One region of the Bacillus yunxiaonensis genome, then DNA from elsewhere that is predicted to be linked to it. Evidence: a T-box and tRNA genes for the amino acid it is inferred to sense, from the RefSeq annotation. Region 1 holds a T-box; the other holds one or more tRNA genes.

Region 1 (16,700 bases):
ATCAGCAACAACGGCAAACCCTTTTCCTTGTTCCCCGGCGCGTGCAGCTTCAATAGAAGCATTTAAGGCAAGAAGATTTGTTTGCTCCGCAATATTTGATATAGCTTGGACAGCTGTATCAATTTGCTTTGTATGAGTAGTTAGACGTTCGACAACTTGAGATGTAGCATTGACCGCTTTATGAATGGTTGTCATCTGTGTGATTGATTTTTCGATTACTTGAGTACCGCTATTTGCATGATCAGAAGTAGTTACAGCAAGTTCAGCTACAGTAGAAGCAGATTCAGCGATGCGTTGTACACTAACAGCCATATCATCCATAGCAGTAGAGCTTTCTTCAATGCTAGAAACTTGTGATTGAATACTATTTTCTAATTCAGACATTGTCGTTTGGATATTCGTTGTTGCATCCATAGAGATGTTTGTTTCTTTTAACATGCTGTCAGAAGCAGTTTTTACATCAAGAGACGTTTTCTGTACTTGTCCAATGATATGTTGTAAGTTCTCTAGCATTTGATTAAAGGAAGCAGCAATTTCACCAATTTCGTCATTGCTGTTTACATGCAATCTTGCTGTTAAATCACCATCTTGAGAGGCAAGCTCTTTTAACTTCGTATCAATTTGTTGAATGGGTTTTACAAGTTTACCAGAGAACCACCACGCTACGATAATCGCAATCATTGTACAAAGAACAAGAGAAATAAAGATAATCAATTCAACGAATGCAGATGAATTTTTTACTTCTTGGATGAGCTGATCACACTTTGCATTTTCGTCACTACTATATTTTGTGAAATTACCGATTACTGTATAAACAGTTCCGTTTTGTTCAGCGGTAACTTTTTGTGCTTCTTCCCATTTTCCTTCGCTAGTAAGAGGAAGCACCTTTTCATTAATAAAACGATTCCACTGTGATCCTAAATCGATGGTATCTTTTATATTTTGAGAAGTATTGGGGTCGTCTAGCAGTTTTCCTTTTGTATCGTCTAGTAGTTTTTCCATTTCGCGATACTTATCTAGTTCAGCAGAATCGTGCTGTAATAGATAGCCTCGTAAGGCTGAAAGTTGCACTTGATATGCCACACTGCGTTCTTGTAAGAGTGTTGCTCTTGGTGCAAGATCTTTTTGTAATGTGTTTGTTATCTTTTGTTCAGTTGTAGCAAAGAAAAGAATAAAAGCTAATGCGATGCCAAATAAAGCACAGATTGTCCCCATCATAAACATAAGTTTTTTACGAATACTCATGTATTTCATAATTATAAATCCTCCTTTTTATAATCCTTTTATAACGATTATTGTATATAAAAATTAAAAAGAATGCTTTATTTCGACTGTATTTGAAATAAAGCATTCTTCTCTCTTAGGCATTATAGCAGACACGATATGGCAGGAAAAGTGAGAAAAAAATTATTTTTTCATAGACCTGTCATGCGGTGTCGGGGAGAGAAACAGATAGGCGTTGTTAAGATATAGTTTTAAATATGATTTAGCAAAGCGGAAGTATGGTGATTATAAAATAAAAAGCTCCTCCTTTGTCTCTAGTTTTCTACAAAAGGAGGAGTTTGCGAAATATTTCACTCCATACTTTCCGGGCTTATGACTCCGTTTTAAAACGAGATACGAGTGTTTTCATTTCTTCTACAGCAAGTTTCATCTCTTTAGACATCACGGACATATCTTTCATTACGTTTACTTGCTTATCAGCGGAGCTTGCAGTTTGTGTTGTTTCTGCTGCAACTTCAGTTGAAATAGAAGAGATGTTATTAAGCGAAGCATTCATTTCTTCTGCACTTGCAGCCATTTCTTCCGCAGCTGCAGAAACTTCCTGCATTTGTGAAGATACTTCATTAACTTTTTCTACAATGGTTGCAAAAGAAGAACCAGCTTCCTGAATGACTGAAATTCCTTCCGCAGCTTCTATTTGACCTTGTAGCATCATCGTGTTTGCAGTGCTTGTATCGTTTTGAATATGGCGAAGTAATTGATTGATATCTGTTGCAGCTGTTTTAGACTGTTCTGCGAGCTTTCGCACTTCATCGGCAACAACAGCAAATCCTTTTCCTTGTTCCCCGGCGCGTGCTGCCTCAATAGAAGCATTTAAGGCAAGAAGATTTGTTTGTTCTGCAATATTAGAAATCGCTTGGACAGCATGATCAATAGAGTTCGTATGTGTAATAAGACGCTCAACAACCTCAGATGTTGCATGAACGGCCTTGTGTATGGTACCCATTTGTGTAATAGACTTTTCAATGACGTGACCACCATCATCCGCTTGTTCAGAAGCTGCTACAGCAAGTTCTGCAACAGTAGAAGCAGATTCAGCAATGCGCTGCACACTAACAGCCATATCATCCATAGCAGTAGAGCTTTCTTCAATGCTAGCAATTTGAGAGTGAATACTATGCTCTAATGTTGACATCGTTGTTTGAATATGAGTTGTTACATTCATAGAATGTGTTGTTTCCGTTAACATATTTTCAGAAGCTGCCTGTACGTCTGCAGATGTTTTTTTAACCTGATTAATAATGTTTTGTAAGTTTGAAAGCATTTGATTAAATGATGCTGCAATCTCCCCAACCTCATCTTTGCTACGTATAGGAAGACGAGCTGTGAGGTCACCATCCTGAGATGCTAGTTCTTTTAGTTTAGAATCAATTTCTTGAATAGGTTTCACCAGTTTACCAGAGAACCACCATGCTAGTATAAGAGCTACTATTGTACATGTGATAAGTGAGATGAAAATAATCAATTGTATTAATGTTGATGAATGCTTAATTTGATCGATTAATTCATCACGTTTTGTATTTTCCTGCGCTGTATATTTCGCGAAATTTCCTAAAATGGTATCTACAATTTCGTTTTGCTGCAATGCAATTTTGGTTGCTTCATCCCATTTGCCTTCTCGTGTAAGAGGAATGACTTGATTATCCATTACGCCACGCCATTTTGCGCCCATGTTAATAGTATCTTTCATTTCTTGTGGAAGACTCTTATCACTTGTTACCTGTTCGCGTGTATCGGCTAATTGTTTCCCAGCTTTATTAAACTGATCCAGCTCTTTTTCATCGTGCAGTAATAAATAGCCTTGTAAGCTAGCAACTTGAGCTTGAAACAGATCTCCGCGTTCTTTTAAGATAGTTGCTTTGCGAGAAACATCAGCTTGTAATGTTTCTGCCTGTTGCGCTTGACTTGTAGCGAAGAATAAAATCACTGCTAAAGCGATGCCAAATAATGAACAAACGCTTAGTAGCATAAAGATGAGTTTCTTCCGAATACTAACATACTTCATATGGAATCCCGCCTTTGAATCTTTTTATTAGGATTTATGTATATTAAATGAAAAGAGAACGCTTTATTCCTATGAATGAGAGTTTCACTGTATTTGAATAGCGCATAGAATAAAATGAAACTTCCAACAGTGGGGTCCTACTGCCCATGAATAGCGGGATAAAGCATTAATCTTGCACGTAACGAACCAAGTCTACTTATTATATTCACTGGAATTATAACAAACGGTATAGGGGAGGGGAATAGATGGATACTTTTGTTCAGAAAATGTATACATTTTTATATGAAGGTATAAGGTTATCTCATAAAAATGGGAATATGTATTGTATGAATCAAATTGTTGCTGTATAATCCTAAATAATCGATAGGAATTCCTAATATCTGTTAATGGCTGGATTTGTTGTGAGACCGTTTTTGACTGCGTTGTCAAAAACAAATGTTGAAATGCATTTTTATCCTATTTAACAATATTTTTAGTAGTCTCTAACTTCGACTTATATGCGCTATATTATAGAAGAAAAACTCTCTTCATTTTGAAGAGAGTTTTTCTATGTATTTTTGGCAATCAGTGTATAGAGTCCAGGGATGCGATATTCAATTCCTTCCGGAGCGTGAGAGGGAAAGACCCATTTTTGCTGTGCGCCGGATTCTTCTGTGAGCTCTTCGATACGCAGTCCTGCTTGGGCAATTTTTGTTATAATGTCTCCTAACGTCCATCTACGAATCGTATTCTTAGGTAAAGAGGAGCGCTCTGCTTCTGATAAGAGCATACTATATGCTACATCCACTTCAATCACATCTTCATAAAAGTAATTCCCATTTGCGATTGCTTGATTATCTTCTATTTGCAGAAGTTTTGTATACATTGGATGATAGTCGCGTAAAATGAATGTTCCACCTTGTTTTAGTAATTGAGAAATCAGTGTAAATAAAGGCTCTAAATCTATGAAATAGTGGAGTACACCAAGCTCAAGTAATACTACATCAAATGAGCCTATTGTTTTTGGTATATCGATCACATCGGACACGATGTATTCAATATGTGTTTCAGCGGCTGTGGCAAGTTCTCTAGCGTATGTTGCATTACTCTCTGAAATATCGACAACTGTTACTTCTGCTCCTAATAATGAAAGGGCAACTGCCTTACTTCCTTTTGATCCCATTAAATTTATAATACGTTTACCTTTCAATTCACCGATGTAAGGCAAATAATAAGCAACCTCGGCGGTAGGATTTTCCCGTATTCGTTTGCCAAAAGAATGCGGCGTTCCGTGGCGATTCGTCCAAGCTTCGTAAGCCGCTTTACTCCAGCCGGCTTTATTTTTTGCACTTAATTGCTGTTGATTCAAACATATCGCTCCTTTCAGTGAAGGTATATAGTTTCCTTATGAAAGTGAAAAATCCTGCTTGTTATTTGTGAAAAAGTTTGATTTTTCTGTATAATATCTATACAATGTAGATTACATACGAAAAGCGTTGAAGAGGAAAAGTAGAATGAAATCATTCTTTCCAGAGAGCTTCGGTAGCTGAAAAGAAGCAAGAATGCTCATTTGAACAATGGCCTCTGAGCTTCGTCCTGAACTTATCAGTTGATAATAGTAGGCGGCGACGAGTATTGGCTCTCGTTATCAAAGTCACAGTATACGAGCAATGATTGTTCCGTACTTGCAGAGGTCAATTGTGTGAACAATTGACGAAATAAGGTGGTACCACGACTGTATATACAGCCTCGTCCTTATCTTTTTAGAAGATAAGGACGGGGCTTTTTTATTTTTAAAGGGGGAATGTAGGATGAATATTTTTATTGGAGGCGCTTGGCCGTATGCAAATGGTTCATTGCACCTTGGTCATATTGCTAGCTTACTGCCAGGAGATATTTTAGCACGTTATTATCGGTTAAAAGGGGACAATGTGTTATATGTATCAGGAAGTGACTGTAACGGTACACCGATTACGATTCGTGCTAAGCAAGAGGGAGTAAGCGTAAAAACAATTGCGGATCGCTATCATGAAGAATTTGAGCGATGTTTTCAGAAGCTGGGTTTTTCCTATGATCGTTATACACGTACTGACTGTATTCATCATCATCAAGTAGTTCAGAACATTTTCTTAGAGCTGCTAGAAAAAGGGCTTATTTATAAAAAGAAGGTGGAGCAAACATACTGTGAGACCTGTGTGCAATTTTTACCGGATCGTTATGTGGAAGGAATTTGTCCACACTGCGGTGCAGGTGCGCGTGGTGATCAGTGTGATGCATGTTCTGCTATTTTGGATCCGATAGATTTGTTGGAGAAAACATGTAAGTTGTGCGGAAGTAGGCCGGCAATTAAGGAGACAGAGCATTTTTATTTTGCATTAACGTCATTACAGAAGCAGTTAGAAGAGTATGTAGAAATGGTAAAACAGAATGGCACGTGGCGTGAGAACGCTGTGCAGCTGACGCAGCGATATTTACAAGAAGGATTACAAGACCGTGCTGTTTCAAGGGATCTGCCAATTGGAGTAAGCGTTCCAGTTGCCGGGTATGAGGATAAGAAGGTGTATGTATGGATTGAAGCTGTGTCTGGTTATTATTCAGCAAGTAAACAATGGGCACAAGAAACAAACGGTGATGACGCACCATTTTGGCAAGAGAATACACGGACGTATTATGTGCATGGCAAAGATAATATTCCATTTCATACAATCATTTGGCCAGCTATTTTGCAGGGGATACAAGTAAAAGCATTACCAGAATATATTGTTTCTAGTGAATATTTAACGGTAGAAAAAAGGAAGTTATCTACGAGTAGGAACTGGGCTGTATGGGTACCAGACATGTTAAAGGAATATAATCCTGATTCGATACGCTATTTTTTAACTATAAACGCACCAGAAAATCGAGATACAGATTTTTCGTGGCGAGAGTTTATTTATAGTCATAATAGTGAATTGTTAGGAGCGTATGGAAACTTTGTTAATAGAACGCTAAAGTTTCTTGAAAAATATTACGAGAATACTGTACCAACTGGACACACCAATCAAGAAATTGAAGAAAAGCTAAAAGAATTATATGTGGAAGTAGGACGATTAATTGAAGAAGCGCATTTTAAACAAGCGCTAGAAATGATTTTTGAAACAATTCGCTATGCAAATAAATATTTCGATGAAAGACAGCCATGGAAACAAATTAAAGAAGAGAGGATAGAATGTGATGCGACGATGCGAAATTGTATGTATCTTATAGTGAATTTTGCGCAGTTATTAGCACCGTTTCTTCCGTTTTCATCCGCACAAGTACAACAAATGTTAGAGGTTTCTCAGAGCAAATGGGATTACATTGCTGAATGCCCGGATTCTATTTCGAATGTGTCACCGTTATTTGACCGTATTGATGTGAAGAAAATTGAGGAGGAAGTAGAAAAGCTGTACGGGTCTTTAGGATAAAATAAATATCTTATTAGGTTAAACAGCGTGAAGTTCGTAGGTGTTTGAAAGAATCTTAAGATTTTACATGTTTGTCCAAGCAGTTTTTTTAAATTTTCATTTTATAGTAAGGGGAGCTATTCATATTCTAATGGAAAAGTTAAGGAATCAGGGCATATAAAAACGTTAAAATATGAAAGCCCCTTCTATTATCTCTATAAAAAGGAGGAAAATTTGAAAATGGATTTTGGTAAAAAACATGATAACGATGAACAGCCGAGTGTCATTTTTGAAAGAGACGGAGAAAGATTTGTTGTTATGCCTTCCACATCTGGAAAAAAGAAGAATGTGATTGTCATCAACAACCAGTTTACTAGTGCACCAAATACTACACAAATCGCGAGCGGGGCTGGACGAAACAGTGCTGCAGGGAATAATGCTGCTCTTGATTCATCGAATAGTGAACAACAACAGAGTGTGGGAGCTGAGGGAACAGCGAGAAATACAGGTATAGAAGGTACTCAGACTGAACCGCACAATGAACATGGACATGGCCACGATGAGAAAGAAAATGTGATTATTATCAATAATCAAATCGATATGGGTCAGGAACAATCTTCTGCTACTCAGGTTGCAAGCGGGGCTGGAAAAGACAGTACAGCTGGAACAAATGCGGCAATTGAAAGTTCCAATACGAAACAGCAACACGCTGTTGGTGGCGGTGGTACGGCAGAAAACGATGGTGAGAGAGGCGACCAAATAGAAGCCTAACCTAACTACCTGGAACAATATTGAAGAAAATTAACTTCTTATAATTTGCGTTATCGTGATGATATCCCAAGCTTGCTACAAAGTACGAATCAAGATATTATTTCTTACCTTCTGGAATACATGGCAAGTAAGGTATTAAGTTAATGAGTACTTTAGTAACTATCGATAACATTAATTATGTGAATGAAAAGTCCCTTCAAATTTTAAAATGTGCCCTTTGTAAAGGACGTTAAAAAGTCTAGGCGGCTTTAAGAAGATGATCTCTGTATTGCACAGGGATCATCTTTTTTTATCCCGCTATTCGTGGGCAGTAAGACCCCACTTCAAGATTCGGTGAAAGCATTGTCCAGTTCTAGTGGCTAGAATGTTCGGTGGCTTCGCTTCTTCCTACGAGGTAAAAAACACCTCTACGTCAGAAGCTCCATCCCCCTCACATTCTGGACGAGCCACTTCCACATTTCTTTGTTGTCCAGCTCTAGCGGCTAGAATCTTCGGTCGTTTCGCCCCTCGGACGAGCTTTCCATCAGTAGGGGATGAAGAAAACCCCCACTGATTAAGGTTTTACTTCATGAAACAGCATGCTGAACGCTTTTCCGTTTTTCTTTTCTCATTGTGAGATATTGCGGCGCAGCGATGCCAAGTAAAATGCAAATAATTCCGCACCATTGCAGCGGTGATACAGCTTCATGTACAAGAGTAATAGAAGCAATGATAGCGGTTGGTAATTCAGCAGCTCCCAAAATGGTGCCAAGTCCTGTACCTACTTTCGGTACACCGATTGAGAAGCAAATTACGGGAACGACAACGCCAAATAAACCTAGAAAGAGCCCGTATTTCCAAAGCCCAGCTTGCAGCGCTCCATTTGTTAGAAAGGTTGGCGGAAATATAAGGCACACAATAAGAGTAGCACTTGTTGTCATAAGGAAGCTTTTCGTATAAGGTGGTACGTCTGTTGCGATGCGGCCGCTTGCGAATATATAAAACGAAAAGGAAACAGCAGCGAGTAACCCGAAGATGATTCCTTTTGTTGATAAGCTCTGTCCTAATCTTTCAAAGACACCACCGGCAAAGAGTGTACCGATGAATAAAATGATAATAGATATAATTTTTCCTCGGCTTGGGAACGTTTTGTTTGCTACTGCTTCAATAAGGACACCAATCCATGTGAATTGAAATAGTAGGACAACCGCAATGGATGCCGGTAATTCTTCAACAGAAATCGCGTAGAAAATTCCTGTCATACTCATTGTTGATCCGACTGTTAACAGAGAAAAGAATTGTTTTTTTGTTACTGTATGACGTGAGAAGAACAGGACGAGTAATAACAGTCCTATCCAGCCAAACACATATTGTCCGCCTAGCAATTCATGGGCAGAAAAACCGTCTAAAAATCCGAGTTTAAAGATCGTAGAAAGAACGCCGTAGCTACAGGCGCCAAATAATACTAGTAATGAATACTTCAGTTTTCCCATAATAGATCCCCCTTTGTGAAATAAAAAACGCCCGCTGTCCATAAATGGACAACGGGCGAACGAAACAGAGTCAAGGCTCTACAAAATTTCACCTCTCACAAGCAAGTGTGAGTTTGGATATTACATTCTATATAAGATTGTAGCTGTCATCCTTTTTTTCGTCAATATATGAAAAGTAGGATGTAAGGAACTGTATTTTGAAATATACAGTATTACGGACGTATGGAAGGTGAGAGAAGATGTTCGGCTGATGATTATATACAAAGCACTTTTCTTACAAAAATGTAATCTTATTGTAAGTCATTGCAATGGTAGTTTCGACAAAATCTATTATACAATAAAGGTACAAAATCAGTACGTGCTAGAAGAATAAGTATCAACAAAAAAAGGAGAGAAAGAGATGGAATGGATTCACGACTTATTTCAACAGCATGCATACTATGTTGTACTTATTGGATTGATGCTAGAATATATTGCATTTCCATTTCCGGGAGAGCCGACATTAGCGTATGCAGGGTATTTGGCACATACCGGTGATTTACATCTAGTACCGCTAATCTTTTTATCTTTTGTAGGAACAAGTGTAGGTATGACAATTCAGTACTTTGTAGGAAACAAGCTTGGGATGCCATTTATACAAAAATACGGAAAATATGTTTTTTTAACACAGCGTAAAATTGATTTAACGAATAAATGGTTTGATAAGTACGGTTATTTTTTAATCTTTATTGGTTTCTTTATTCCTGGTGTGCGTCATTTTACAGGGTATTTTGCAGGAATTATTAATTTACCATTTCGCCGCTTCGCAATGACGATTTATTCTGGAGCAGTGTTTTGGGTATCATTCTTCCTAGTAGGCGGTTATTGGTTAGGTGGAAACCTAGATAATATTTTTAGAGCGGTTGAAGGTCATATCGGAAAGATTATTATTGGTGTTGTTGCGGTCGTGGCAGCAGCTTTAGCGGTAAGATTCCGTAAACAACTTAAACGTGTGTTTGCTCAAACAGTAAATTGAAAAAAATCCATTCTATGTCGAAAAAGGCGGTGCTTAGAGAAGAAGCACTGCCTTTTTGTTAAGTAAATAGATACATAAAAAAAGAGGAGAGTTAGCAAAGTATGCTAGTTCTCCTCTTTTTAGGAAATCTTATCTTCTATAGATAGGCAATGTATGTTTCCCTTGAATTAAGTTCCACTCATCTTCACTTTTTAGAAGCTTAATATCTAACAATACTTTACCGTCTACAATTTCAATATCAATTTGACCTTGTTTACCAAATTGATCAAAAACTAAAGTTGCTTTATTGTTTTTGAATGTTACAGTACCGTCTACATATGCAATATCTTCAGCATTATCGGAATAAGAAGATACACCGACAACTGCTTCGTTTTCAGAAATAGGACTAATCTGCATCATTGTGAAAGCTGGACCGATATACGGTGGTTTTTTCGGTAATTCTTGTTCTGACCATGTTCCTTGAACGTTGTATAGAATAGAAGTTGGTTTTGCATCAGGATTCCAAACACCGTCTTTATCGAGGTAGTACCATTGTAATCGATCGTCGACAACCCATCCAGTTTTCATAGCGCCGCTTTTATCAAGGTAGTACCATTTGTTTTGATCGAGTACCCAGCCTGTTTGCATCATACCCTTTGCATTTAAAAAGTACCATTTGTTTTGATCAAAAACCCATCCAGTTTTCATAGAACCATCGTTATTTAAATAGTACCAATCATATGGTGAATCTTGATGCCATCCAGTTTTCATGACACCATTTTTACCAAGAAAATACCATTTTCCATTATCAGAAATCCATCCATACTGCACAGCACCACTTTTATTCAAGAAGTACCATTTTTCATCTTGTTTTAACCATCCAGTGTGCATAGCACCATTTTTATCAAGAAAATACCAATTTGGTCCTTCTTGATGCCATCCAGTTTTCATAACTCCATTGTCTTCAGCAAGGAAATACCAATTGTTATTTGTGTTTATCCATCCTGTTGCTGTTTTTCCATTTATGTAATAATACCATGCTTGTTGTTTTTGTACCCAACCAGTTACGGGAGTAGATTGTTTAGTTGTTTCAGCATAAACATGAGGCTGTACTGTGCTAAACAATATACCTGCAGCAAATAACATACCAGCAATTTGTTTTTTCATAATTATCTGCTCCTTTATTGGGGAATTCTCTTTCCCTACTACTAATATATCTAGTTATTAAAACAAATTCAATACTTTTATTACAGTAATGTTACAAAGTTGTTAAAAATATTTCTTGGATATGTATGAAATGTTTCTTTTGGTAAGGGTATTATTCATTAGTATCTGTTAATACCGAATAAAATCATCATTACCATTAGTATGCAAAGGAGTTCTAAAATATTTCTTGCTAGCTGTTTCTATTCCCTTCTATTATAGAAGAAAGAAATTCGTCAAAATCAGCAGTGTGATTTTGATTCGCTAGTATTTTTTTTATAGGATGTTAGGAAAGTTTTTTAGTTAAATATTTTAAAAGTGTAAGTGTATATTTTGTAAAGAAAAAGAGGAGAAATGTAATGAGACGAATGATTGCATCGATATGTGTAGCAGGAAGTTTATTAATAGCACCTATACAAAGTTTTGCAGAAGTAAATATAGGTGGAAATCAGCAAGCTGTTGTAAAAGATGGTTGGGTGTTTGAACAAAACAATTGGCATTATTATGTGAATAATGTGCCGGTAAGCGGCTGGCAAAAGATTCAAGGAACGTGGTATTACTTTGCGAGTAATGGTGTAATGAAAACAGGTTGGTACTTTGACGGAACGAATTGGTTTTATATGAATAGCAATGGTGGAATGGAGACAGGCTGGCAAAAGATTCAAGGAACGTGGTATTACTTTGCGAGTAATGGTGTAATGAAAACAGGTTGGTATTTTGATGGAACGAATTGGTTTTATATGAATAGCAATGGTGGAATGGAGACAGGCTGGCAAAAGGTTCAGGGAACGTGGTATTACTTTGCGAGTAATGGTGTAATGAAAACAGATTGGTATTTTGACGGAACGAATTGGTTTTATATGAATAACAATGGTGGAATGGAGATTGGTTGGCAGAAAATAGGTGGGACATGGTATTACTTTGAGAATAACGGTGTATGGGTTGCAAGCAATGCTGCTGACTATTTATATACAATAGGAGAAAATCAACAGCTTATTCTTGTGACAGCAAATGATTATGGAACTAATAAGGCGAAAATCCAAACATTCGAGAAACGAAATAATAAATGGTATCCGGTGTATGCTGCTATGCAGGGATATATTGGTCGTGACGGATTTGCTTATACGATGTCAGAAGGAGGAAAAAGTTCTCCGCGCGGTAAATATACAATTGGAACAGCCTTTGGTCGCTACGGTAATCCAGGAACAAAACTACCATATCGACAAATTACATCAAATGATGTTTGGGTGGATGATTCTAATTCATCCTTATATAATACGTGGCAGCAAAACCCAGCAAATGGACGTTGGAGCAGTGCTGAAAACATGAATATTCCTCAATATGATTATGGGTTTGTGATTAACTATAATACAGAACGAGTAGCTGGAGCTGGTTCGGCGATTTTCTTCCATATTTCAGATATGTATACATACGGTTGCACAGGAACATCTCGCGAAAACGTTCTTTCCGTTTTACGATGGTTAGATCCTGCTAAAAGTCCTGTGATTGTGCAAACGCCAGAGAGTGAACTGAAATATTATTAATATAATAAAAAAAGAAGGTGGTCTCATACCACCTTCTTTTTTATTACGAATTACTTTCCACTTGAACTTGCCCTTCATCTTGTAGTAAATCAAAGATATCTGCTATGCAAAATGCGATGAACCAAGTCCAGAGGCCATGGAAGAATGCTGTACTAAGTTGTAGAGGTAAATCATAAGTTGTTGTTGAAAATGAGATACAACCGCCGACAATTCCAATCATTGTTAAAAGTGTCGTTTTTCTTGCGTTTTCTTCCGGATTGAAAAGGAAGAAAATAAACGAACCTAAAATTGAAGCGCTTACAATGGAGTCGATTCCATTCATATATAAATTTTCACCAGTATAAGTATTTGTCCAAAAGCATACGAGACCGCCTGCTACGGCAAATAATGTTGCGATTATAAATCTAAATTGTTTGTTCATACGTTCATCTCCTTTATCATCATCATTTGAACAGGAGGACCTGAATTTTAATTAATAGAAATTAAATAAGATGCTATATTTATTATCTAATTTTATGATATATACATAGTATAACATGTTTTAGATTTGAATAAAAATAATTATCTGATATTTTTGTTTTTGGAAATTCGGGGTTTATAGGTAAAATTCCTATATGTTTAGACATATAGTGTATTCGTTAAATCTGTTGTTCGTAATGTGTTGAAAATATGATATTAATTCAAAAAGAGGTACAGCTATGAGTTTGCGAGCACGGATTTTAGGGATTGTTTCTGTAGTAATAGTAGGATTAGTAAGTGTAAATTTCTTGTTTTTATACCTCACTGTGAAAGGGACTGGGGAACAAACAATTGGATAATTAGGGAAGGTTCAAATTGAAGCAATGAAAAACCAATTTGATAGAAATGCATATGAATTGTGGTTAAAGGATCCAAAGAAAAACGATACATATGAGAAGCTGCGAAACAAATGAATGTGTTTATACAGGAAGTTCAAGAAATGGCATCGCAAATACATGAATTAAGTGAACAAACGAAGCGCTTTACATTATCATAAAGTGAAACTCCTATCAGCGGGAAATCTTACTGTACTGGAATGAAGGATAAAATAAATTTATGTGGAAAATAAAAACGCAAGGATCCACTCCTTGCGTTTTGTTATACACGTTTAAATCGTCCAACAACTTCTACTGTTTCTGTAATGTTAATAAAAGCATGATTATCAACGTGACGGATTAGACGTTTAATTTCTCCTAGTTCATAGCGCGTAACAACTGTGTAAATCATTTTTTTCTTATGGTCTGTATATCCACCGACCGCATCAACCATTGTTACACCGCGAATCCCGTTGTGTAGTAATGCTTTTTTAATAGCATCTCCTTTTTCTGTAACGGTCATCACTGTTAATTTAATATGCTTTGTATGAATGGCATCAATGACTTTACTTACAACAAATCGGCTGATGAGTGTGTAAAGTGTAATATCCCATCCAAAAATAAAACCACCGACTGCAAGTAGAATAAGGTTAAAGCCAAAAATAATGGATCCAATAGAAATATCTCTATGTTTTGCCACAATTAACCCAATAATATCGAATCCACCTGTCGAAGAAGCAAATCGGAAAATGATTCCCGTTGCAGCTCCGCATAATACACCACCAAAAACAGAAGACAACAACACATCCTCAGAAAGTTGATGAACTGGAATAATATTCATAGCAAGAGTCGATACAGCAAGAAAGTATGCTGTTAAAAAAGTTGTTTTCTTTCCTAAGTAAAAATAGCTAAGAAAGAGCAGTGGAATGTTTAATAAAAAGATGAGTGCACCAATACTGTAGTGCATTAAGTAACCGATAATCATCCCAACGCCAGCAAAACCGCCACTAATCATGTGGTGTGGAATAAAAAACATATTCATTGAAACTGCATAGAGAGTTGAAGCAACTGAAATAACAACAAGTTGAATGATGAATTCTAAATGCAATGTTTTTGCGGCTGGGAATGATAAAAAGGCGGTATCGGGAACGTAATCGGCGTCTCCTAGTTGGCCCATAGTCTATTTTCATCTCCATATTCGTTTTTGATTACAAGAAGAGAATAATGCTTTTTTCAAGCACTGGCAATAGTTTTATTATTATACGAAAATTTTATAAAATTTTTACAATTTAAGGGTGTGAATAAAAACATGAATATGTAAAATATAAGGAATTTACATGTTGAAGTAGTATGATATAATCCTGTCATAAGGATGTGAAGAGATGGAATTTCTATTGCAAGATGCAATGTTATATATATCTGTTGTAACAACAGCTCTTTGTTTATTAGAAGTCTTATTTCTCACTAATGTTTCGCGTTTTGTACGTCAGCAAACATATAGGGGCAGGCAGAAGGCTTTTGCAGTTGCTGAAACATGTGAGGAGCACATAGGGAATATCTCGTTTTTCTCTATCTTTTATAAACATGGAATGGCCCGCTCAGTTCGCAGACAAGAAGCAAGCGGAGAGAGTGAGGATGTAGGTCCGTATATACCAATGTTTCGCTAAAGAATTATGAAACATTGGAGGAATCATATATATGTTTAAATCATACCGAGCTCGGCTCGTAAGTTTATCTTTATTACTTGTTGTTGTTTTATCTGGTTGTAGTAATGCAAGTGCGAATGCAGGACCAATTGATGCGAATAGTCCAGGATTTTGGAATCACTATATTGTATATCCAATTTCTGTTATGTTGCAGTTTGTGGCGCACCATTTGCCGAATCATAGCTTTGGGATTGCCATTATTATTATTACGATTATAGTTCGTTCGATACTACTGCCGCTGACAATTACGCAATATCGCAGCCAATTAAAAACGAAAAAAATGCAGCCAGAGCTTCAGAAATTGAAGGCAAAGTATGGCGATATGACGAACAATCCGGAAAAACAAAAGCAATATCAAAAAGAAATGATGATTTTAATGAAAACGAGCGGTGTAAACCCGCTAATGGGTTGTTTACCACTGCTGTTGCAAATGCCGGTCTTCTCAGCATTGTACTATGCAATTAGTCATACGGAAGAGATTCGTACAGCGTCTTTCTTATGGGTAAATTTAGGACATCCAGATCCTTATCACATTTTACCTGTCCTTGCTGCTATGACAACATTTTTGCAAATGAAAGTATTTCAGTCTAATATGACAGGAGAACAAACTCAAAATCAAGTATTGAAGGTCCAGCAGTTTATGATGCCGGCAATGATTTTGTTTATGGGATCTGCTGCTCCATCAGGACTTGTCTTGTACTGGATTACAAGTAACCTATTTACTGTAATTCAAACTATAATATTGAAGAAAGTCATGGATCGTGAAGATGTACAAGTGCAAGGGCAAGGGGCATAAGAAAAATTTATTTACTATAAAGTGAACGTCCCTTAGTGAAAAATGAAATAGACAGTGCTCGTTACGAGCACTGTCTATTTTTTGTGTGATTTCTATATACGAAACTGCTGCATCAATTCTTGAAGCTTATGAGCAATCTGTTTCAATTCATTGCTAGAATGCTGAATCGCATCCATTGCGTTTAGCTGCTCTTCAGAAGAAGCAGCCACTTCACGTGTACTTGCAGATGATTCTTCAGCAATTTCGGAAATATGCTCTACGGTTTTTAAAATTTGTATCGTTCCATCAGAAATTTGTTGAGCAGCAATGGATACTTCCTGCGATTGATCAGAAACACTTTGTGTAGTCAGATGGATATGTTGAAACATGTTACCTGTTGATTGAATTGTCTCGACTCCATCTTGGACATCTTTATATACATGCTCCATTGAACTCACTGCGGAGTGGGAATCCTTTTGTATTCCTGTAATGAGTTCTGTTACTTTCTTTGTAAAGCCAGTAGATTGTTCTGCTAACTTTCGTACTTCTTCTGCTACAACAGCAAAACCTTTCCCGTTTTCTCCTGCGCGTGCTGCTTCTATCGCTGCATTTAGCGCCAATAAGTTTGTTTGATCGGCGATATTTTGAATCATAGAGATAATTTCTCCTACTTCTTTTGAGTGCTCACTTAACGTTTGAATGATAGAAA
Region 2 (16,700 bases), on a different contig from region 1:
ACGCATCCGCAAAATATTGTGAATTTGACATGTAAAACAATGCAAGATTTTCATGGCCAAATGAATTTATTAAAAACAGAAATTGATAGATGGACGAAAAGTCGCTTCACAACGGTTGTACTAGGCGCAAATGAAGAGCGAACGAAGAAATTGCAACATATTTTAAATGATTATGATATTGAAGCAGATATAATTGAAGGAACGGATGTATTGCTTCCGGGGCGTGTCCAGATTGCGGTAGGTGACTTACATGCAGGTTTTGAAATGCCGATGCAAAAGCTTGCGATTATTACCGAAAAAGAGTTATTTAATAAAAAGGTAAAAAAATCACAGCGTAAACAAAAACTTTCAAATGCAGAGAGAATTAAAAGTTACTCTGAATTAAAAGTTGGTGATTATGTTGTTCATGTAAATCATGGTATTGGTAAATTTTTAGGAATTGAAACACTAGAAATTAATCGTGTTCATAAAGATTATTTGCATATCAAATATCAAGGAAACGATAAATTATACGTCCCAATTGAGCAAATTGACCAAGTCCAAAAGTATGTAGGATCTGAAGGGAAAGATCCGAAAGTCTACAAACTTGGTGGAAATGACTGGAAAAAAGTTAAGACAAAGGTAGAAAAATCTGTTCAAGATATTGCGGATGATTTAATTAAATTGTATGCAGAGCGTGAGGCTTCAAAAGGATATGCCTTTACTCCGGATACTTCTGAGCAACAGGAATTTGAATCATCTTTCCCTTATCAAGAAACAGAAGATCAGCTGCGTTCGATTACGGAAATTAAAAAGGATATGGAGCGCGGTCGCCCAATGGATCGCCTACTTTGCGGTGACGTTGGTTACGGAAAAACAGAAGTGGCAATTCGTGCTGCTTTTAAAGCAATTATGGATGAAAAGCAAGTTGCAATTTTAGTACCAACGACAATTTTAGCGCAGCAGCATTATGAAACAATTCGAGAGCGTTTTCAAGACTATCCAATTAATATTGGATTATTAAGTCGCTTCCGTACGAGAAAGCAGCAAAATGAAACAATTAAGGGATTAAAAGATGGTACTGTTGATATTGTTATCGGCACACATCGCCTTCTATCAAAAGATGTCATATATAAAGATTTGGGATTACTTATTATTGATGAAGAACAACGATTTGGTGTAACACATAAAGAAAAAATTAAACAACTAAAGGCTAATATCGATGTACTAACATTAACAGCAACGCCAATTCCACGTACGCTTCATATGTCTATGTTAGGTGTTCGTGATTTATCCGTTATTGAAACACCGCCAGAAAATCGTTTTCCAGTGCAAACGTACGTTGTAGAATATAATCCAGCGTTAATGCGTGAAGCGATTGAACGTGAGCTTGCACGAGGTGGTCAAATATACTTTTTATATAATCGCGTTGAAGATATTGAGCGAAAAGCAGATGAAATTTCGATGCTTGTCCCTGATGCACGGGTAACCTTTGCGCATGGAAAGATGAATGAAAGTGAATTAGAATCTGTTATGCTTTCCTTCTTAGAAGGGCAACATGATGTACTTGTAAGTACAACGATTATTGAAACGGGTGTTGATATTCCGAATGTAAATACATTAATCGTATTTGATGCAGATCGTATGGGATTATCGCAGTTGTATCAATTGCGTGGTCGGGTAGGACGCTCAAATCGCGTTGCCTATGCATATTTCACTTATAAACGCGATAAAGTGCTATCTGAAGTTGCAGAAAAACGTTTGCAAGCCATTAAGGAATTTACAGAGCTCGGGTCTGGATTTAAAATTGCAATGCGCGATTTATCTATCCGTGGGGCTGGTAATCTATTAGGTGCAGAGCAGCATGGCTTTATTGATTCTGTTGGTTTTGATTTATATTCACAAATGTTAAAAGATGCAATCGAGCAGCGTAGAGGTACAAACATGGAAGAGCAAGTGCTTGATATTGAAATTGATCTAGAAGTAGATGCATACTTACCAGATGCGTATATTTCTGATAGCAAGCAGAAAATTATGATGTATAAGCAATTTAGGGGCGTTTCTACTATTGAGGATATTGAGGAATTACAAGAAGAAATGATTGATCGCTTCGGTGATTATCCGCAAGAAGTTGGGTACTTACTTCAAATTGCAAATATTAAAGTGTTAGCGATGCAAGAGAAAATTGAATTAATTAAACAAACGAAACAAGAAGTTACGATGCTATTCTCTGAAAAGGCTAGTCAAAATATTGATGGTGGAAAATTATTTATGCTTGGTAGCAGTTTTGGACGTATGATTGGTCTTGGTATGGAAGGTTCTCGTTTGAAAATTGTGATGAACGTTCGTGAAATAGAAACATCAAGGTGGCTCACAATTGCCGAAAATTTACTAAAAGGCTTAAAAGATGTGAAAAAAGAAGAGATAAATGCCTAAATGAGGATAAAAAATACAATTCCACGTGTATAGAAGAACTAATGTGTAAAATACTATGTTTAATAGTTGGTGATTTTTACATGAACAGGTAAAATCACGACTTTTATCATCAGTAGAAAGTGAGGCAGCATTAGAATGAAAGCAACTGGAATTGTACGTCGAATTGATGATTTAGGAAGGGTTGTTATCCCGAAAGAAATTCGTAGAACTCTCCGTATTCGGGAAGGTGATCCGTTAGAAATTTTTGTTGATCGCGATGGAGAAGTTATTTTAAAGAAATATTCTCCGATTAGCGAATTAGGTGATTTTGCTAAAGAATATGCAGATGCTTTATACGATAGCTTAGGACATAACGTGCTTGTTTGTGACCGTGATTCAATTATTGCTGTCGCCGGCGTGTCAAAAAAAGAATACTTAAATAAAAGTGTTGGCGATCTAATTGAGAAAGCAATGGAAGATCGCAAATCAGTCGTAATGACAGATGAAAGTGAAATTTCCATTATCGATGGAGTAACAGAAAAGGTACAATCTTATACAATTGGTCCAATTATCGCAAATGGTGATCCAATTGGAGCAGTTATCATTTTTTCAAAAGAAGCAGTCATTAGTGATGTAGAACACAAATCTGTTGATACAGCAGCAAGCTTTCTAGCGAAACAGATGGAGCAATAAAGTGACGTTCTTCTTACTGAAAGTTAGTCCGCAAATTGGGCTCATACAGGCGGCCGTGCTTTGTGATACATCTAAACATACCGCCTGTTGAAATGAAATTATATATTTTTGTAAAGGTAGCATTTTGCTACCTTTTTTACGTGATAGCTTTTAATGTCGCAAGCTGCTTTTTTCTTTGTGATATAATACGTAGGATGAGTATAGAAAAAGGGAGATTGCATGGTCATGGAGACGAAGAAGTATCACGCTTTTTGGCGCGGCGCGATTATATTAACAATTGCAAGTTTTGTTACAAAAGTATTAAGCGCTTTTTACCGTATTCCATATCAAAATATAGCTGGTGATATTGGCTTTTATATTTATCAGCAAATTTACCCGTTTTACGGGTTTTGTTTAATTTTAGCGACATATGGTTTCCCAATCATTATTTCAAAAATGATTGCAGAACGCTTAGAACGAGGAGAACATAAAGAAGCAGAGTCCGTTATATGTGTTTCTTTTTGGTTTTTATTAGTTATTGGGAGCATGGGCTGTATTGTGTTGTTTTTTGGCGCGCATACAATAGCGTCTTTAATGGGAGATGCTCATTTGGATAAGTTAATTCGTGTTATTGCATTCTCTTTTTTATTAATGCCTTTTCTCTCTGTAGCGCGTGGTTATTTTCAAGGATTTGGGAATATGATACCAACAGCTATATCACAAGTAATAGAACAGACTATTCGTGTATCCATTATTGTATTTTTATCATTATTCCTTATAAAAAAGGGGTTTGATTTGTATACGGTGGGAGCAGGCGCTATGTTTGGTTCTATAGCAGGAAGTTTTATTGGTGTGATTGTATTGTTTTTGTATTTACGAAAAGACTTTCGCTCCATTTTTTTACAAGGTTTTAAAGGGATTTATAATAAAAAGAGAATTATTGGTACGTTGTTTTGGCAAGGAATTGCGATTTGCGTTAGTAACTTAGTGTTAATTTTTATACAAATGGCAGATTCTGTTTCACTGTATAGCTTACTTGTTCAGAATGGGGAACCAGTAGAAATAGCAAAAATGTTAAAGGGTATATACGATCGCAGCATTCCTCTTATGCAGCTTGGTACGGTCGTGACAACCTCATTTTCACTTTCTTTAATTCCGATGATTACAGCTGCAAAAGAGAGAGGAGATTATGCATTTATTCGCGAAAAAGTACAGCTAGCAATTAAAATTACATTTGTAATTGGGCTTGCTGCATCGTTAGGACTCGCGAGCATCATTCGTCCAACAAATATTATGCTATTTGCAAATGACGATGGTTCTGGTGTGCTAGGGATTTTATCTATTTCTATCTTATTTAGTTCATTAGCGATTACCACTGCATCTATTTTGCAAGGAGTAGGACAAACAGTAAAACCAGCTATATTTGTTGTAATTGGTGCATGTGTAAAATTATTATTCAATTATATGTTCGTTCCACATTTTGGTGTGATCGGCGCAGCGATTGCCACTGTAATTGCATTGCTGTGCATTGCTTTATTGAATAGCGTATTGTTGATTCGAGTTGTTAATGAGCCGCTTATGCAGAGAAAAACTATTATAGGCGTGACAATTGGAGCGTTAAGCATGGTAGTAGTGCTTGCTGGATTTACGTATATGTTTGAATGGTTTGGCGTGCAAGTTAACGAGGAACATAGAGAAATTGCGATGATTCAAGCTTTACTAGGTGTGAGTGTTGGTGGTTTACTATATGTATTTTTAATTTTAAAGCTGCGTGTATTTACAGCAAAGGAACTTGGTGCAGTTATGAAACATGAAAAAGTACAAAGTTCGTTGAAGAAGAGTGGATAGAGGTGGGCGTTATGAGAAGAACAATTACAATTTTAGGATTAGGGGCTGGTGAATTAGATCAGCTTACAATGGGCGTATATCGCAAAGTGAAAGAAGCAGTGCATATGTATGTTCGAACAAAAGAGCATCCAGTTATAACAGAACTTGAGAAAGAAGGTGTATTATACACATCTTTTGACGATATATATGAAGCGTATGATACGTTTGATGAAGTATATGAAACAATTTCTAACACATTGATTGAGAAAGCTAAGGATGCTGATGTTTTATATGCAGTTCCAGGGCATCCACTTGTAGCAGAGCGTACTGTACAGCTTTTGTTACAAAAAGGGGAAAAAGAGAATATTGATGTGCGTATCGAAGGTGGACAAAGCTTTTTAGATCCAATGTTTGCAAGTTTGAAAATTGATCCAATTGAAGGATTTCAGTTGATTGATGCAACGTCATTCGAACGAGGACAATTAGAGCTTCGTCAGCACTTGATCTTTTGCCAAGTGTACGATGCATTTATTGCATCTGAAGTCAAACTAACGTTAATGGAAATGCTTCCAGATGATTATGAAGTATATATTGTAACTGCAGCTGGAACGTCGTTCGAACAAGTGAAAAAAGTACAGCTTTATTTATTAGATCATGAGGCAGAGCTTAACAATTTAACGAGTGTGTACGTGCCGCCTGTACTAAATCGACAATCGTTATACCAGCAATTTGATGTATTGCGTAATATTATTGCAGAGTTACGCGGACCAAATGGATGTCCGTGGGATAAAAAACAAACGCATCAATCGTTAAAGAAATATTTAATTGAGGAAGCGTATGAAGTGTTAGAGGCTATTGATGAGGAAGATGATGATCATCTTGTTGAAGAGCTAGGTGATGTTCTTTTACAGGTGATGCTTCATGCACAAATTGGTGAAGACGAAGGTTGGTTTTCGATTGATGATGTAATTCGTACGTTGTCTGAAAAAATGGTACGTCGTCATCCTCATGTATTCGGAGATGTTAATGTAGAAACTGCTGCTGATGTTGTTGTGAATTGGGAGGAAATTAAGAAACAGGAAAAAGGAAATATAAAAGAGTCTATTTTATCAGGCATTCCTAAAAGTTTACCTCAACTAATGCGCGCTTATGAAATCCAAAAAGAAGCAGCGAAAGTTGGTTTTGATTGGGATGATGTCGAGCCGATGATGGAAAAAGTGGGAGAAGAGTGGGAAGAATTTCAACGTGAAGTGACAGCTATGGATGAAGAGAAGATGTTAGCGGAATTTGGTGACTTAGTATTTGCATTTATAAATATTGCCCGCTACTATAAAATCAATCCAGAAGAAGCGCTTCATAAAACAAATGAAAAATTTATGAGTCGTTTTTTATACATGGAAGCAAAGGTTGCTAGTATGGAGAAAGAAATGAAAGGTCTTTCTTTAAAAGAGCTCGATGCACTATGGGAAGAGGCAAAACGAATAGAGAACGAATAAGGGGGAGTCGTCATGCGTTTAGATAAATTTCTAAAAGTATCTCGTCTTATCAAAAGAAGAACGTTAGCAAAAGAAGTTGCGGATCAAGGCCGCATTATGATTAATGGCCAGGCTGCAAAAGCCAGTTCAACTGTAAAGGTAGAAGACGAATTAACAATTCGTTTCGGCCAAAAAGTTGTTACTGTGAAAATTAATGAATTAAAAGAAACGACAAAAAAAGAAGATGCTGCAAATTTATACACTATTGTTCGTGAAGAGAAAGTTGAAGTAAAAGCAGAAGATAGCTTGTTCTAAAAAAATTTGTCTCCTCATACATTGGTACTAGTATAAAGTTATGGGGGGATGGACGTGAACAAAGGTTATTCAATGTCGTCTTCTAATCAGCAAAATGTTACTGTAGAACATGATGTCGTAATGAGAGGAAGGCGCATTCTCGATATTACAGGAGTCAAGCAAGTAGAAAGTTTTGATAGCGAAGAATTTTTATTAGAAACAGTTATGGGATTTTTAACAATACGCGGTCAAAATCTGCAAATGAAAAACCTTGATGTTGAAAAAGGACTTGTATCCATTAAGGGGAAAATATACGAGATGGCTTACATTGATGAGCATCAAGGGGAGAAAGCTAAAGGATTCTTTAGCAAGTTGTTTAAATGAGCTTAACTGTTCAATTATATACAATGCTTTCGATGATTGGGATGGGCGCTTCGCTTGGAGCGGCTTTAGATACGTATCATCGTTTTTTGAAGCGCAGCGAGCGAAAGCGTTGGCTTGTATTTATTTATGATATTTTATTTTGGATTGTCCAAGCCCTTTTTGTATTTTATGTGCTATTGCTTGTAAATGAAGCAGAGTTACGTATGTACGTATTTTTAGCATTGCTCTGTGGATTTGCTGCATATCAAAGTTTGTTAAAGTCATTGTACATGAAAGTGTTAAATTTTCTGATTCACATTTTTGTTCAAACATTTTATTTTTGTGTTCGTGTTTTTCAATTATTTCTTGTTAAGCCGGTTACAATTTTGATCCATTTAATTATAGCGCTTGCATTATTTTTATTTCGTTTTTTGGTTGGATTTGGAATGGGATTGTGGCGGTTTATTATAGCAATATTACGTTTAATATGGAAATTTATTTTCATCCCTGTTCGATTTGTTTTCTTTGTTATATGGAAACTTCTCCCTAACCGTGTTAAAATTTTTATAAAGAGACAAGCAGGATTTTTGAAATATGTCAAGAAAATGAAGAAGCATATATTTCTAATCTGGGAACGTATAAAAAAGAAGTTAGGGGGACCTCGAAAATGAGGGAACTAAGGCAAAGATATGTATCGGAACAGAATCCAATTTCTGCTAAAGAACATATAATACAATCGAACGAAAGTAGGAAGCGCTTGTATCGTCGATTAGCTTTATTTTTCGTGTTTGCTTTTGTAATTATTGTAAGTGTCAGTGTGACGTTCTATAAACAAAATAGTTTGATTAACGCTAAAGAAGCGAAAGTGAAAGAGCTAAAAAAAGAAACGGATACGTTAACGACGAAAGAAAAGAAGCTGAAAGATGAGGTCCAAAAGTTACATGACGAGGACTACGTTTTAGAGATTGCTAGAAGAGATTATTACTTCTCAAAGCCTGAAGAGATAATTTTTCCTATTTCTAAGTAGTGGGTGTTGTATTGACACTATATTTTAAGATTATATATAATGAAGTAAAATTTGACTTTTTAACCACTAAGGAGGAGCGTTTTTTTTATGTCAATCGAGGTAGGCAGCAAGTTACAGGGTAAAGTAACAGGTATTACGAATTTTGGGGCTTTTGTAGAGCTGCCAGAAGGATTAACAGGTCTTGTTCATATTAGTGAAGTTGCTGATAATTATGTAAAAGATATTAATGATCACTTAAAAGTAGGTGATCAAGTAGAAGTAAAAGTTATTAACGTTGAGAAAGACGGTAAAATTGGTTTATCTATTAAAAAAGCGAAAGAACGTGAAAGAGCTGAAGGTGAGCAACGCGATAATCAACGCGATAATCAACGCGATAATCAACGCGATAATCAACGCGCTGGACGCCCTGGTGGACGTAATCGCTCTTTTAACAGAGATAATCGTGGTGGCAATGATAACCGCAACCAAAAAGAAACATTTGAGCAAAAGATGGCTCGCTTTTTAAAAGACAGTGAAGACCGTTTAACTTCTTTAAAGCGTAATACGGAGTCAAAACGTGGCGGCCGTGGCGCTCGTCGCGGATAAAACTTGCTGTTTATTTTAAAATAAAGAGAAGCACCCGGAGTGTTTACTTAGGGTGCTTTTTTATGGTGAAAACAGTGTGTAGAAAAAAAGAATAAAAAATACTTAAAACATGTTGACTTAAAATGATATTTAAGATATTATATTAATTGTCCGTTAAATACGACATGGCGGTGTAGCTCAGCTGGCTAGAGCGTACGGTTCATACCCGTGAGGTCGGGGGTTCGATCCCCTCCGCCGCTATATTTTTGACGGCCCGTTGGTCAAGTGGTTAAGACACCGCCCTTTCACGGCGGTAACACGGGTTCGAATCCCGTACGGGTCATAGACGAAAAGATCATGCAAATATGCATGATCTTTTTTTGTGTTAAGGAAATGTAAATGTATGAGCTTCTTCTACAAAAACAACTATTATTTTCTGAAAATTCAATCACTACGTAAAGTCTTTGGGTGTAAGTCTGTATATATATGGTGCTATTTTGTATAAAAAGTCGAACAATTATTTTACTACAAACTGTTATTTTGACAAAAATTCCGCAAAATGCCTTTTATAATTACAAGTAATAAAATATGCAGGTGGTGTTCAAAATATGCCAAGAGCGGGAAGGAATACTGTCAATCCGAATTCTAGTACGCTTGCTATAGGTCGTGGGCAAATGACAACTGTGAAGTGGACAAGCAAATTAAGATTGAAACTGGAACAAATTTTCTTTCGATGGGGATTTGTGGTTGCGTTGGTTGGTTTTCTTTTAGGAAGAGCATATATTTTAACGAACATTTTACCTTTTGCTTTGCCGTTTTTCGCTGCTGTATATGTGATGAAACGCGATAAAATGGCTCTTGCATTTCTTGCTGTAATGGCTGGTGCGTTTTCGGTTTCATTAGAAAATTTATTCTTTGCTTTTGCATCTATATTTACATTCTTCATCTATAATATCTTCTTTAGTCGTTTTACAAGTAAGACGATTGGGCTTGTACCATTTCAAGTATTTATTTCTGCATTAACGGCCCATCTTATCGTTGTCTATTTCGCACAAGGTGCAATTGGTATGTACGATTTGCTAGTTAGTACAATTGAGGCAGGATTAAGCTTCGTACTAACGATGATTTTCTTGCAAAGTGTTCCACTTTTAATAGAACGAAAAGGAAAACAACAATCATTAGAAACAGAAGAAATTGTTTGTTTAATTATATTACTGGCATCTGTACTAACGGGTACAACAGATTGGTTTATTTATGATTTATCAGTTCAACACATTTTTACGAGATTTTTAGTATTAGTATTTGCCTTTGTGGCAGGAGCAGCAACAGGTTCTACGGTGGGTGTTGTAACAGGGTTAATTTTAAGTTTAGCAAATGTAGCGAGCTTATATCAATTGAGTTTATTGGCGTTTTCTGGGTTGTTAGGGGGGTTATTGAAAGAAGGAAGGCGGATAGGTGTAAGTTTAGGTTTGTTAATTGGTACGAGCTTAATTACGTTGTACGTAGATAAACAAACAAGTATTGTGACAACTTTGTTAGAGTCGGGTGTAGCAATTGCTTTATTCTTATTAATGCCTAAATTCATTATTGAACGTCTTTCTAAGTATATGCCGGGAACACAGGAACATTCTAATGACCAACAGCAATATTTGCGAAGAATGCGTGATGTAACGGCAAATAAAATTAATCAATTTGCAAATGTGTTTGAAGCATTATCTAATAGCTTTTCTGTATACGGATATGTAGAAGACGAGGATAAGGATACGGAGACGGATTTATTTTTAAGTACAATTACTGCCAAGACATGCCAAACGTGCTTTAAGAAAGATCAATGCTGGGTTGTGAATTTTGATAAAACATATGATTATATGAGGCAACTTATGGATGAAACAGAGGAAGGTACATTGCAGCATAACCGTAAACTGCTTCGTGATTTTGAAAAATATTGTGTGAGAGGAACAAAAGTAACAGGTTTAATAGAAGGTGAATTAGGGCATTTTTATGAAGGACAAAAGCTAAGGAAACAAATGCGAGATAATCGTAGAATTGTTGCGGAACAACTTATGGGTGTTTCGAAAGTAATGGCGGATTTTTCTAAAGAGATTCAAAAGGAAAGGGAGAATCATCAAGTACAAGAGGAACAAATTTTACAGGCATTTCGGGACTTCGGAGTAGAGGTTGAACATGTTGATATTTATTGTTTAGATCGAGGGAACGTTGACATCGAAATGCTGATTCCTGCTGCATGTAATCAGCATGGAGAATGCGAAAAGCTGGTTGCTCCGATGTTGTCTGATATTTTACGAGAAACAGTTGTTGTGAAACATGAAGAACAATCGGCATATCCGAATGGTTACAGTACAATATCGTTTGGTTCAGCAAAAACATTCTCTGTAGATACAGGGCTTGCTACGGCGGCTAAAGGTGGGGGATTTGTATCCGGTGATTCCTATGCCATGATGGAATTAAGTGTAGGGAAGTATGCGCTTGCTATTAGCGATGGGATGGGAAATGGAAAGCGGGCGCATATGGAAAGTAAAGAAACGGTTAAGTTACTGCAAAAAATATTACAATCAGGTATTGATGAGGAAATCGCGATTAAATCGATTAATTCTATTCTTTCATTGCGAACGACGGAAGAAATGTTTACAACATTAGATTTAGCGATGATTGATTTACGTGATGCAAATGCTAAGTTTTTAAAGATTGGTTCTACTCCAAGTTTTATAAAACGTGGCAATCAGGTATTTAAAATAGAAGCAAGTAATTTACCGATGGGAATTATTGAAGATTTTGAAGTGGACGTTGTCGGTGAACAATTGAAATCCGGTGATATTTTAGTAATGATGAGTGATGGGATTTTTGAAGGTGCAAAACATGTAGAGAATCATGAAGTATGGATGAAGCGGAAGATTAAAGAATTGGAAACGGAAGACCCACAAGAGATTGCTGATATTATTATGGAGGACGTAATTCGCACCGACAATGGATATATTAATGATGATATGACAATTGTAGTAGCGAAGATAAAAAAGAATATGCCGAAATGGGCAACGATTCCTATTATTAGTAAACAAGCACAATAAAGTGAAACTTCCATCAATAGGGGGATTCCTACTGGTTAGTTGAACCAATTGGGTACATGTCAGCAGCTATCTCCTTCGATTTCCCATAATCTTGAGGCGGAGATGTTTTATTGTCTATTGGAAACAGGGCTCAGGAATATACCTGAGCCCTGTTTGTTGTATATTCGTATGTTTAACTTTACTTATTTTTGAATCCGAAGAAAAAAATTATATGTAAGATAAATTGTGAAATTTATACATCTTTGTTTTGCAGAAAGTTTGTAAAAGTTGTACCATTATAATTAAGGTGTGCTATCGTTTTAGCTCGATGAAAGGTGATTGCAGCATTGAAAGATGAATTTGTTAAAAAGGTAGATGCTTTTGTAGAAAGGCATGATCTATTAGAGGCGTATTCTACAGTTGTTGTCGGTGTATCAGGAGGACCAGATTCTTTAGCGCTTCTCTTTTATTTGTTGGAGAAGTGTGAAGAGAAGAAGTTGCAAATTGTAGTTGCTCACGTAGATCATATGTTTCGCGGCGAGGAATCACAGCAAGATTTAACATTTGTAAAACAGCTTTGTGACAATCTTAATGTTACTTGTGAAACAACGCAAATTGATGTAACGAGATATCAAAAACAAAACCGAATGAGTGCACAAGTTGCAGCAAGAGAATGTCGATATGCATTTTTGGAAAGAATAATGAGTGAATATAATGCACAGTATTTAGCTCTTGGTCATCATGGTGATGATCAGATTGAGACAATTTTAATGCGTCTTATTCGTGGAAGTACTTCGAAAGGCTATGCAGGAATTCTTGCAAAGCGTGCTTTTAATAAAGGTTTTTTGATCCGACCTTTGTTGGCAGTAACGAAAGAAGAGACTCTTGATTATTGTAAGAGAAAGAATGTTGAACCTCGCATTGACCCGAGTAATACAAAGGAAACATATACAAGGAATCGATTGCGGAAGCACGTTCTTCCTTATTTAAAGCAAGAGAATCCCCATGTTCATGAACGTTTTCAAACTTTTAGTACGTTTATACAAGAGGATGAAGCGTATTTGCAGGAATTAGCATTTGAAAAAATGAATAAAATAATTAAGAAAAAAGACCCAAAAAGAATTGTCTTATCAATTCCTTCGTTTGAATCTATGCCTATACCTTTACAAAGGAGAGGGATTCAACTAATATTAAACTATCTTTATGAATATAAGATTCCATCTTCGCTTTCTTCTGTACATATTGACAAGGTGATTGAGTTTTTCAAACGAGCCCATCCTTCTGGTGTGCTTCATTTTCCTGATGGATTGGAGATTGTTCGTACATATGAAGAATGTATTTTCCGCTTTGGAGAAGAAAAGGTTACGCTCTCTCCTCGCGAGTTACAAGTACCAGGAAAGATAACATTAGTAAATGGTGATGAGCTCGAAGTGGAAATCAGTAATTGTGTACCTAATACGGTGAATGATATGATGTTTGTTGCAAAACATAATGAAATAGCATATCCACTTACTGTTCGTTCGAGAGAAAACGGGGATCGAATGTCAATGCAAGGTATGAATGGTACGAAGAAGATAAAGTCCATTTTTATTGAAGCGAAAGTACCGAAGGAAAAAAGAGCGGACTGGCCAATTGTTTGTGATGCCAGTGGGAATATTATTTGGGTTCCATTGTTGAAACGATCTGCATTTGCTATTTCGCAAGAAAAAGCAGATAAGGATACATATATTATTATTCATTACAAAAGCAAGGAGTCTTCCAGGAGGATAATCAAATGATGAATCAAGATATTGAAAAAGTATTAATTTCTGAAGAGCAAATACAAGACAAAGTAAGAGAATTAGGTGCAATTCTTGCAGAGGATTATAAAAATACAGTGCCTCTTGCAATCGGTGTATTAAAAGGTGCAATGCCATTTATGGCGGATTTATTAAAGCGAACAGATACATATCTTGAAATGGATTTTATGGCTGTATCTAGCTATGGTCATTCTACTGTTTCAACTGGTGAAGTGAAAATTTTAAAAGATCTAGATACTTCTGTAGAAGGACGCGACATTTTAATCGTAGAAGATATTATCGATAGCGGTCTTACATTAAGCTACTTAGTGGATTTGTTTAAATATCGTAAAGCAAAATCTGTGAAGATTGTAACATTATTAGATAAGCCGTCTGGTCGAAAAGTTGATCTTCAAGCAGACTATGTTGGATTTACTGTTCCACATGAATTTGTTGTAGGATATGGATTAGACTATAAGGAGCAATATCGTAACCTTCCTTATGTTGGTGTATTAAAACCAAGCGTATATTCAAATTAATAATATAAGCTTACGATTGGATAGGAAAGTTTTTCTATGGTACTATTTACTATTATAGTTTGTATGCTGTGAGAGGAGGTTAGGGATGAATCGGATCTTCCGTAATACCATCTTTTATTTACTTATATTTTTAGTGGTAATTGGTATTGTGAGTTATTTTAATGGTTCAACGCAAAAAACAAAACCAATTAGCTACGATAAATTCATTGCTAAACTTGAAAAGGGTGAAGTTCGTAATGTGCAACTTCAACCAAAAAATGGTGTATTTGAAGTAAAAGGACAATTCAGTACTGATAGTCAAGGACAACAATTTGTAACTTATGCACCTAATACTGAAGAATTACAAAAGAAAATCAATGACAAAGCACAAGGCACAGAAGTGAAATATCAACCAGCAGAAGAAACAAGTGCTTGGGTAACATTCTTCACTTCCATCATTCCTTTTGTGATTATCTTCATTCTATTCTTCTTCCTACTTAACCAGGCACAAGGCGGTGGTAGCCGTGTTATGAACTTCGGTAAAAGTAAGGCGAAGTTATACAATGATGATAAGAAAAAAGTCCGTTTTAGAGATGTAGCTGGAGCGGATGAAGAGAAGCAAGAACTTGTTGAGGTTGTAGAGTTCCTAAAAGACCCTCGTAAGTTTGCGGAGGTTGGTGCTCGTATTCCGAAGGGGGTTTTATTAGTTGGACCTCCAGGGACAGGTAAAACATTGCTCGCGCGTGCTGTTGCAGGTGAAGCTGGTGTTCCATTCTTCTCTATTAGTGGTTCTGACTTCGTAGAGATGTTCGTCGGTGTTGGTGCTTCTCGTGTGCGTGACTTATTTGAAAATGCAAAGAAAAACGCACCTTGTATCATTTTCATTGATGAAATTGATGCGGTAGGTCGTCAACGTGGGGCAGGTCTTGGTGGTGGTCACGATGAGCGTGAACAAACATTAAACCAATTGCTTGTAGAAATGGATGGTTTCGGAGCAAATGAAGGTATTATTATCATTGCTGCAACAAACCGCCCTGATATTCTTGACCCAGCGTTATTACGTCCAGGACGTTTTGACCGTCAAATTACAGTAGATCGTCCGGATGTAAACGGTCGTGAAGCGGTGCTTAAAGTACACGCTCGCAACAAACCGCTTGATGAAAATATTGATTTACGTGCTATAGCAACGCGTACACCAGGTTTCTCTGGTGCTGATCTTGAAAACTTATTAAACGAAGCAGCTCTTGTAGCAGCACGACAAGATAAGAAGAAAATTGATATGAGTGACATTGATGAAGCGACTGACCGCGTTATTGCAGGTCCAGCTAAGAAAAGTCGTGTTATCTCTGAGAAAGAACGCAATATCGTTGCATTCCATGAAGCAGGACATACTGTAATTGGTGTAGTACTTGATGAAGCAGATGTAGTTCATAAAGTAACAATTGTGCCACGTGGTCAAGCTGGTGGATATGCAGTAATGCTTCCGAAAGAAGATCGTTACTTCATGACAAAACCAGAATTGCTTGATAAAATTACTGGTCTACTTGGTGGACGAGTGGCTGAGGAAATTGTATTTGGAGAAGTAAGTACAGGCGCTCATAATGACTTCCAACGTGCGACAGGAATAGCTAGACGCATGGTAACAGAGTTCGGTATGAGTGATAAGCTTGGACCAATGCAATTTGGTAGCTCACAGGGTGGTCAAGTATTCTTAGGAAGAGACTTCCATTCTGAGCAAAACTACAGTGATGCAATTGCGCATGAAATTGATATGGAAATGCAAAGCATTATGAAAGAATGTTATGCTCGTGCAAAACAAATTCTTACTGAAAACCGTGATAAGCTTGATATTGTTGCAAAAACGTTACTTGAAGTGGAAACGTTAGATGCAGAGCAAATCAATCATTTATGTGAACATGGTACATTACCGGAGCGTAAAACATCTTCTGAAAGTGATGTAAAAGTGAACATCTCAATGAAAAAAGAAGATGAAGTGCCAGAAGATAAAGAAGAAACGAAGGAGTGACAATTGTCACTCCTTTTTTCTTTGTTATCCCGCTATTTGCGGGCAGTAAGACCCGCGCCCTAAACGTAAGAGAAAAACGAGGAAGATAGGTGGGGGGAAGCCCCCCACTAATGGAAGTTTCACTTTATGTAATTGAACTTAAAAATTGAAAAAGGGAAATAGATTTTTGTAAAATGGTGAGGATAGGAAAGCTGAACATGTGTATAAATATGGTATGATGAGATTATAAGTTCTGTACATATTGTGTAAATATACATTAAATAAGATAAGTGGTGAGAATATGATTTTCGTATTGGATGTAGGGAATACAAATGCAGTACTAGGTGTGTTTGAAAATGGTAAGCTTCTTCAACATTGGCGTATGGAAACAGATCGTCATAAAACGGAAGATGAATATGGGATGCTCGTGAAACAATTACTTGAACACGAAGGAATTGCTTTTCATGATATAAAAGGAATTATTATTTCTTCTGTTGTACCTCCTATTATGTTTGCTTTAGAGCGTATGTGTGAAAAGTATTTTAAAATTAAGCCTCTTGTAGTGGGACCTGGTATTAAAACTGGTTTAAATATTAAGTATGAAAATCCGCGCGAAGTAGGTGCTGACCGCATTGTAAATGCGGTAGCTGGTATTCAACTGTATGGAAGTCCGCTTATTATAGTCGACTTTGGAACAGCGACAACATATTGTTATATT

Evidence for each region. The T-box of region 1 lies ahead of metG (methionine--tRNA ligase). A T-box ahead of a tRNA ligase gene usually reads a tRNA of that ligase, here a tRNA-Met.
Region 2: it has a tRNA-Met gene. The T-box ahead of metG (methionine--tRNA ligase) is inferred to sense a tRNA for this amino acid. The anticodon was not compared.

The regions. Positions count from the first base shown of each region.
Region 1 covers NZ_JBAWSV010000003.1:433,607-450,306, forward strand. The annotation lists gene WAX78_RS11475 (methyl-accepting chemotaxis protein) at 1-1,254, opposite strand, end outside; gene WAX78_RS11480 (methyl-accepting chemotaxis protein) at 1,595-3,289, opposite strand; gene WAX78_RS11485 (class I SAM-dependent methyltransferase) at 3,837-4,637, opposite strand; T-box leader at 4,756-5,028, shown strand; gene metG (methionine--tRNA ligase) at 5,080-6,714, shown strand; gene WAX78_RS11495 (hypothetical protein) at 6,934-7,464, shown strand; gene WAX78_RS11500 (EamA family transporter) at 8,031-8,936, opposite strand; gene WAX78_RS11505 (DedA family protein) at 9,337-9,951, shown strand; gene WAX78_RS11510 (N-acetylmuramoyl-L-alanine amidase family protein) at 10,081-11,097, opposite strand; gene WAX78_RS11515 (cell wall-binding protein) at 11,493-12,677, shown strand; gene WAX78_RS11520 (DUF3938 domain-containing protein) at 12,721-13,098, opposite strand; gene WAX78_RS11525 (YitT family protein) at 13,794-14,687, opposite strand; gene WAX78_RS11530 (hypothetical protein) at 14,893-15,177, shown strand; gene yidC (membrane protein insertase YidC) at 15,209-16,012, shown strand; gene WAX78_RS25185 (methyl-accepting chemotaxis protein) at 16,105-16,700, opposite strand, start outside.
Region 2 covers NZ_JBAWSV010000015.1:23,249-39,948, forward strand. The annotation lists gene mfd (transcription-repair coupling factor) at 1-2,415, shown strand, start outside; gene spoVT (stage V sporulation protein T) at 2,551-3,087, shown strand; gene WAX78_RS24560 (putative polysaccharide biosynthesis protein) at 3,313-4,914, shown strand; gene yabN (bifunctional methyltransferase/pyrophosphohydrolase YabN) at 4,926-6,389, shown strand; gene WAX78_RS24570 (RNA-binding S4 domain-containing protein) at 6,402-6,683, shown strand; gene yabP (sporulation protein YabP) at 6,738-7,046, shown strand; gene yabQ (spore cortex biosynthesis protein YabQ) at 7,043-7,696, shown strand; gene divIC (cell division protein DivIC) at 7,693-8,052, shown strand; gene WAX78_RS24590 (S1 domain-containing RNA-binding protein) at 8,140-8,637, shown strand; tRNA gene WAX78_RS24595 (tRNA-Met) at 8,804-8,877, shown strand; tRNA gene WAX78_RS24600 (tRNA-Glu) at 8,888-8,959, shown strand; gene spoIIE (stage II sporulation protein E) at 9,225-11,702, shown strand; gene tilS (tRNA lysidine(34) synthetase TilS) at 12,029-13,459, shown strand; gene hpt (hypoxanthine phosphoribosyltransferase) at 13,456-13,998, shown strand; gene ftsH (ATP-dependent zinc metalloprotease FtsH) at 14,084-16,003, shown strand; gene WAX78_RS24625 (type III pantothenate kinase) at 16,284-16,700, shown strand, end outside.